Regions from separate parts of the Clostridioides sp. ES-S-0108-01 genome, predicted to be linked through region 1. Evidence: riboswitches for the same ligand, from Rfam matches in the RefSeq annotation. Region 1 holds a riboswitch; the other holds the start of a gene.
What was found. Region 1 has a riboswitch for S-adenosylmethionine ahead of IR152_RS18395 (methionine ABC transporter ATP-binding protein). Riboswitches for the same ligand answer to the same signal wherever they lie in the genome.
Positions count from the first base shown of each region.

Region 2: linked by a shared signal. The riboswitch ahead of IR152_RS04775 (O-acetylhomoserine aminocarboxypropyltransferase/cysteine synthase family protein) and the one ahead of IR152_RS18395 (methionine ABC transporter ATP-binding protein) in region 1 are both predicted to bind S-adenosylmethionine.

Region 1 is NZ_JADGMN010000031.1:27,681-31,889, forward strand. Features, by position in the region: gene IR152_RS18390 (methionine ABC transporter permease) at 7-663, opposite strand; gene IR152_RS18395 (methionine ABC transporter ATP-binding protein) at 656-1,621, opposite strand; SAM riboswitch class I at 1,727-1,833, opposite strand; gene IR152_RS18400 (helix-turn-helix transcriptional regulator) at 2,120-3,064, opposite strand; gene IR152_RS18405 (hypothetical protein) at 3,331-3,930, opposite strand; gene IR152_RS18410 (DUF3793 family protein) at 4,175-4,209, shown strand, end outside.
Region 2 is NZ_JADGMN010000003.1:191,476-195,684, reverse strand. Features, by position in the region: gene IR152_RS04780 (homoserine O-succinyltransferase) at 1-370, opposite strand, end outside; gene IR152_RS04775 (O-acetylhomoserine aminocarboxypropyltransferase/cysteine synthase family protein) at 400-1,665, opposite strand; SAM riboswitch class I at 1,774-1,876, opposite strand; gene IR152_RS04770 (HAD-IC family P-type ATPase) at 1,930-2,931, opposite strand; gene IR152_RS20380 (cation-transporting P-type ATPase) at 2,831-3,052, opposite strand; gene yaaA (peroxide stress protein YaaA) at 3,180-3,923, opposite strand; gene bcp (thioredoxin-dependent thiol peroxidase) at 3,930-4,209, opposite strand, start outside.

The sequences.
Region 1 (4,209 bases):
ATTAAGTTATTTTAGTTTCTTATAAGCCAGATTTCCTACTCCTTGGATTATTTGAACTAATATTACAAGTGCTATTACTGTATACACCATTACTGCTGTATCAAATCTTTGATATCCATAAATAAGTGCTATATTACCTAGTCCTCCAGCTCCTACTGCACCTGCCATAGCTGTATAACCAAGTATAGATATTATTGATAATGTAATTCCAGATACTATTGAAGGCATAGCTTCCTTTATCATAACCTTAAAGACTATTTGTCTTTTTGTAGCTCCAAAAGATTTTGCTGCTTCTATTAATCCTTTATCAACTTCATTTAATGAGCTTTCTATAATTCTAGCAATAAATGGTGCTGCACCAATAGTTATTGGTACTATTGCAGCAGTTTCTCCTATACTTGTTCCAACGATTAATCTAGTGATTGGAATCATTGCAACTATAAGTATCATAAACGGGAAACTTCTAAATATATTTACTATAAATCCTAAAGCACTATTTATTGTGCTATTTGGTTTTAATCCATCTGGTTTTGTAACTACTAATATGATTGCTAATATAAACCCTAATATTGTTGCCACTATAGTTGGTACTATAACCATATACAAAGTTTGTAACAATGCACTTGGAAATAGTGTTGTTAAAAAATCAATTAAACTATTCATTTATCATTTCCTCCCATCTTATGCCCTTACTAGTCAGATATTGTTTTACTTGCTCTCCACTTTTATCTGAAATGTTTATAATAAGTGAGCCTAGAATATCATCTTTAAATTGTTCTAATTTACCAAATATTATAGACACATCTATATTTAGTTCTCTTGCCATAGTCGTAATAATAGCTTCATTAGAAATATCTTTAGGGAATAGTATTTTTATATTTGTTCCCTTTGGTAATATTATACTTTCTTCACCTATTAATTTTCTAAGTCCTTTAGTATTTCTTAAGAATATTTCTTCTGTATCTCCTACCTCTAAAACTTCTCCATTTTCCATTATTGCTACTCTTCCACAAATCTGCTTTATAACCTCCATTTGATGAGTTACAACTATTATTGTTATTCCCAAATTTTTATTTATATCTTCAAGCAACGAAAGAATTGATTTTGTAGTATTTGGGTCTAATGCTGAAGTTGCTTCGTCACAAAGAAGCACCTGTGGATTTAGTGCTAAAGCTCTAGCAATTGCAACTCTTTGTTTTTGACCACCACTTAGATTTCTAGGCTTATCATTTTTCTTTTCAGATATTCCAACTACTTCTAATAACTCTATAACTCTTTTTTTGATTTCTGCCTTTGAATATCCAAAACATTCTAATGGCAATGCTACATTATCAAATACAGTTTTTCTTTCAAGCAATGAAAAGTGTTGAAAAATCATTCCTAACTCTTTTCTTAAATCTCTCATTTGCTTTTCACTCAATGCCTTTACTTCCTTACCAGAAACAAGTACATTACCTTCTTGATATTCTTCTAATCCATTTATACATCTAAGTAGTGTTGATTTTCCTGCACCACTATGACCTATTATTCCAAAAATTTCTCCAGATTCTATTTCTATACTTACATCTTTAAGCACTTGAATCTTTCCATAATACTTATTAACATTTTTTATGCTAATCATAAAATTTCCTCCCATATATTCTGCTTAGTTTTTATGTTTATCCTCGCTTATGTATTACAACAAAATAAAAGCCCGAGTATAAACTCAGGCTTAGAAAGCTATTTATACTCATCTATCAACTATATTAGTTGCAGGATTTAGCACCAATGTATATAAAATATACTGGTTGCCGGGTTTCAAAGGGCCAGTCCCTCCACCACTCTTGATAAGACGTTATTTAATTTAATTCTATTATCATTTGTTGCTATGTTATATATAATATATTCAATAATAGTATTTGTCAATAAATTTATTTAAATTTTTTATTTTTATTATCGTTAAATAACTATTTTTAATTAGTTTTCTAGCTCCTAACACTTTATATTTTAATGTACATATAACTACAAAATATCATTATAAGAAATATATTAAATAATATTAATCTATCTAAATCACTTGTAAAATAAATTAAGAAAATTAACATTTTTCCAAACTCTATTCTATCTTAAATAAAATAATTTAAAAACAATGATGATTGTATAGCTCCAACACTTTAGATTTTATCAAAGATTTGAGTTCTATTGGTTCTATTGTTGTAGCATTTTTCCCAAAAGTTAAAAAATATTCAGCCACCCAATCAAGTGTGGATTTTGGTATACGCATATCTATGTATCCACCTTTAGGCAAAATTTTCAATCCTCTTGCCAACAAAAACTCTGTTTCACAACGTTTTACTCCCTCATCTGTCAAATTAATTTTAATATGATAATCTGTACCTACTTCCATATTATTAAGATAATCATGTATAGAAGATAAAACCTTATATTTTTTATTTGATAAGTTTTCTATACTCAAAATCTTCACAATTCTATCTACACGAAATTCCTTAATAGACTCTGATTTTATACAGTAGGCTGGACAATACCAAAGTCCATTCATGGCATACAAACCAATAGGAATAATGGTACGTATACTATTTTTTTGCTTTGATGAATATTCAATTTTAATTGTAGAATCATTCATTACTATATTGAACAATTCCTTCAATAATGGTGTTGAGCAATGCCTATCTGGTGTCCAAAAAACAAATTTACGTCTCATATTCTCAATATTATATTGAATATCATTTGGTATACAATTTAAAATTTTCTTTAAAGCAGAAATAGTTTCTTGCTCAAATGGTAAATCATTATAATATTCTAGTGACTGATATGCAAAGAATATAGATTTTATCTCACTTTCTGAAAATGTAATCGATGGAAGCATACGTTCTTTGAGTACATGATATCCTCCAGCTGCTCCAACTTTTGAATATAATGGAAATCCAATACTCTCCAGCACCTGTAAATCTCTTAGTATAGTACGTTTTGATACAGAAAATTCTTCTGCTAATTCTCCTGCTGTAAAATTTCTTTTTGCATTTATTGTTATCATCAGTTCAATTAAACGTTCAGCTCTTGACATGTTTACACTCCTAATTTCAATATAGTGACAATAATTGTCACTATTCTATGGTAAGATATTCTTACATTTAAATCAATAACAATAAAGAAGGGACTGATATTTTATGGAAAATAACCTCTAAATAAATCATAATGAAAATATTGAGATTACAAGATAAAAATAAGCATCTTGATAACATACAAAAAAGCGAAGCCAAAAAATATACTATTTACAAGGCTTCGCTATATTTAAAGTATTTATTTTTAATTTTGAGACTATTTATTCTATTATTTTTTATTATTTCCTGTTATTCCCAATCTATCATTCATATCTTTTATCATTTTTCTAAAACCACTGCCTATATCGTTTCCAACGTCTTCAGTCCCATGAACTAGTTGCATAAAGTCATTTTGACCTTTTTTCATATCTTCATCAGATACATTATCTAATTTTTCTAGTCTTTCATCTATATCTTTTACTAATCTTTCACCTTCAGCAATTAGGTCATCATTCATTCTCTTTAACTCTGTATCCTCTGTTTTACCATCTTTTTTAAGAGATGTTACAAATGATTGTATTTTATCTCTACTATCCTTATATGCAGCCTTTACATCACTTAGATATTTTTCATTTCCTGGATATTCTTTATCTTTAAACTGATTATTTATACTTTCTGGAGTATCATAAATAGAATATCTATTTAGTCCTGCTATATAATCATTATAGCTTGTTGAATAATAATTCATATATCCTTCATTATTATTTACAGATTCATTAGGATTTTTTCCTGCATTTTCACTTGGTTTTTCATTATCTCTAGCACATGCAGTTATTCCTATAGCTAGTACTAATGCTAATCCTACAAATAAAGTTCTTTTTAGTTTCATTTTTATTACCCTCCTAAATCTTTTATACTACAAAAAATTTTAATAATTTTCTTTCTTAATTTAGTATTTCTATATTTTTATTTTTTATTTACTAAAATTAAACAATTTATAATTTATTTTTTTGGAAATCATAATAAATGAATAATTAAATAAAAAAATATAATTTTGTTATTGATACTGATTATCATTCATAGTATAATCTAATTACTTGATATTAATTTTCATTTGAAGGAGGTTATCTTTTATGTCTTATTGTAATTCACAATTTTGTTGTAAGAA
Region 2 (4,209 bases), on a different contig from region 1:
AATCAACTTCTTCAAACTCCATTTGTTCAACTGGAGCTCCTGTTATTATAAGACCATCAAAGTATTCTTCTTTGGCTTCATCAAATGTTTTATAAAATTCTTTAACATATTCATTGCAACTTCTCTTACTCTCTCTTGTTGAAATTTTAATAAATTCCACAGATACATTGAATCCTGTTTTATCTATCCTTCTTAGTAAATCTAATTCTGTATCTATCTTTATAGGCATTAGATTCAGTATAGCTATCTTAGTATCTATGTTTTCTTCATATTTTAATTCCTTATTAAAATCTTCTTTGTAAATTACATCTATTCCTTCATCTAATAATTTATTAATAACAGGTAATCCTTTTGGTAGTATTAAAGCCATATTTTTTCACTTCTCTTTCTCTTAGAATATTAGAAATTTAAAGCTTGATTTAAATCAGCTATTAAATCCTCTACATTTTCTATTCCAACTGACAATCTTATTAGTGAAGGCAATACTCCAGATGCAATTAATTGTTCTTCTGTTAATTGTCTATGAGTAGTTGAAGCTGGGTGTATAACACATGTTCTTACATCTGAAACATGCGTAACTAAAGATGCTATCTGTAGTTTTTCCACAAATTTTTTTGCATTTTCTAGCCCACCTCTTACTCCAAATGATAAAACTCCACTACACCCTTTTGATAAATATTTTTTAGCATTCTCATAATACTTGTTATCTTCAAGCCCTGGATAATTAATCCAGTCTACATTTTCATGTTTTTCTAAAAACCTAGCTATTTTAAGTGCGTTTTCACTATGTCTCTCCATTCTAAGGTGCAGTGTTTCAACATTTAAGTTAGTAAGATATGCATTAAACGGGCTTAAACAATTTCCATAATCCCTAAGTAATTGAACTCTTGCTTTAGTTGCATACGCAGCATTTCCAAATTTTTCAGTATAACTTATTCCATGGTACGTTGGGTCTGGTTCAACTAATTCTGGAAATTTTCCATTATCCCAGTTAAAGTTTCCACCGTCTACTATAATTCCCCCAACACTTGAAGCATGCCCGTCTAAATATTTTGTAGTAGAATGAGTAACTATATTTGCTCCATACTTTAAAGGGTTACAAAGCACTGGAGATGCTAATGAATTATCAACTATAAATGGAACATTAATCCTCTTAGCTACATTTGCTATTTTTTCAAAATCTATAACTTCAAGAGTTGGATTTGCAAGTGTTTCTGCAAACACAACTTTAGTATTTTCATTTGCAAGTTCTGCTATCTCATCTTCACTTGAATCTAAGTCAAACGATATTAAATCTATACCAAATTTTTTAAGACTAGGTCCTAATAAATTGAATGTTCCTCCATATACTTTTGAAGAACAAAGTATGCTATCTCCTGATTTACATATATTTAAAACTGCCAACATATTTGCAGATTGACCTGATGATACAGCTACAGAAGATACTCCTCCTTCTAGTAAACTTATTTTCTCTTCAAAAGCTTGAATAGTAGGATTACTTATTCTTGAATATATATGTCCATCAACCTTTAAATCGAATAATTCAGCAAGTTGGTCTATACTGCTATATTTAAAAGTTGTACTTTGATATAAAGGTAATACTCTTGGTTCTCCATTACCTGGTTTATAATTTCCTTGCACACATATTGTCTCTTTATTATACATTTTTATATCCCCCTTAGATTTTATTAAAAAAATTAAACTATTTATCAGATGAGATTTAAAATAAATAAAGCCTGAGTATATAACTCAGGCTCTGTATAAGCTTAATTATACTCATCTCTCAGCTTTCGCCGCAGGATTTAGCACCAATGTATATAAATATACTGGTTGCCGGGTTTCATAGGGCCAGTCCCTCCACCTCTCTGGATAAGATTTATTTAATTTTTCTATGTTTTATATCTTATATATTTTTCCTAATTTTGTCAACTATTTTTTTAATTTTTTTCTTTTAATAACTTTCCCAACCTCTACTTGAACTACAGACATTACAGCTAAAACAATTGTTATAAGCCACTCTGAACTATTTAAAATAGTTAGACTAAAAGCATTTCTAAAAACAGGTACAAACAGTATTACTGCTATTAGCAATGCAGAAGTTAAAAACGAGATTAAAAGAAATGGATTTTTACCATTATTTCTATTAAACATTGAATCTATATTTGAACGCTGGCTAAATGCTCGTAACATCTGTGAAAATGCTAATACACAAAACGCCATTGTTTGACCTACAGAATGATTTTCTATATTAAGACCAATTTTATATGCTAAAATAGTCATTATTGCCACAAATATACCTTGGGTAACAACTCTTTGTATAAGGTTTTTTTCAAACAAAGTGGTTGATTTCACTGGCTGATGCTTCATTATATTTCTGCTTGGTGGGTCAACTCCAAGAGCAAGAGCTGGAAGTGTAGCAGTTGCAAGGTTTACCCACAGAATATGAACAGCAAGAAGTGGAGTATCCCAATTTAATAGTATTGCTACAAACAGTGTAAGTATCTCTGCTATATTACCAACAAGCAAGAATTGTATAACTTTTTGTATGTTCCTATATACACGCCTACCTTCTTTTATTGCATAAGCAATTGTTGTAAAGCTATCATCCATTAAAATCATATCAGAAGAATCTTTTGCAACATCTGTACCACTTATACCCATAGCTATACCAATATCAGCAGATTTTAAGGCAGGAGAATCGTTTACACCATCCCCAGTCATTGCTGGTACTTCTCCAATTCTTTTTAAAGATTTTATTATTCTAAGTTTATCAAATGGGGACACACGAGCTATAGGTGAATTCATATTTTTTAATGCTTCTAATGATATTTCATCCTTTTTTTCTTGAACAATACCAATAATTGCATTTACTATTACAATTATTAGTATTACAAAAGCTTCTGTAAATTCGCCAAATATTAAAGACAACACCACTCTTTTTAAGCCGTTTTTCCGCCTCGGTATCGGTGAGCCCCTCCTCTGATGAATCTAGACTTTCTAAAATTTCATGAGTTGCTCTTGAATGCCAAGGCATCTGTTTGTGATTTTCCATTTTGGAAGACCACTCCTTTCTTTTTTGATTTAAGAGTAATTATATTTTAAAATCAAGTTCAGTTCAATACACAATAAGTATATTTTACCTAAATTTAACAATGCCATTTAATACTTAATAAAAAATTCTACTCTTTTACAAATATGTATTCACTATTATCAGATAAGTTTTCTTGGTACTTATATCCTTCTAAGTTAAACTTTTTTAGCTCCTCAATATCTATTATCCTATTTTTTACAATGTACTTTGCCATCATACCTCTAGCCTTCTTTGCTTGTGTAGATTCCACTTTCAATATACCATTTTTGTTTACTTTAAAAGTACATGTAATATATGTATCACTATCTTTAATAAATCTTTCTATTGACTTGCTGTATTCATTTGATGAAAGATTAATGATAGCTGTTTTTTCTTTGCTTAATTCTTTATATATGCGATTTCCCCAATATTCATATAAATTCTTAAACTCACCTATCTGTAATTTTGTCTGCATTTCTAACCTATATTCATATATACTATCGTATGGTTTTACAAGCCCATACAATCCACTTATGATTCGAATACAACTATCTGCAAATTCTTCATCTTGCTTTGTAAAATTTTCTGCTTCTATATTTTTATACTGTATTCCATCATAAGTTAAGATTGCAGGGCTTCCTAATCTATCGAACTTAATGCTTTCAAATCTATTTTTATTTAACACAGCTAATTTTTCATTAATTTTCATTTTATTTTTAAAATCTTCTATGCTAAATGTATTTATATTTTCAACTATTTCTTTTGTATTATCTATAAAACAGGGCAAATTCAAATCTCTATCAAATATTTCTATATTCTTCATATTTTTAGCTGGTGATAACATTATAATCATAAATTCTTATTGCTCCTGTTTTTCCAAATATTCAAGAATCTCTTGTGCATTTGTATCTGGTTTTGCTTTTTCAAAAACTTTTTCAATAATTCCATTTTCATCTATAATATATGTCGCACGTACAACTCCAAATGCAGTTTTTCCATACATTTTTTTCTCTTTCCATACATCAAAAGCTTTTATAGCAACTAAATCAGGGTCAGAAAGTAAAATAAAAGGAAGTTCATGCTTTTCTGCAAATTTTTGATGTGATTTTATGCTATCTTTACTTATGCCAATAACTTGT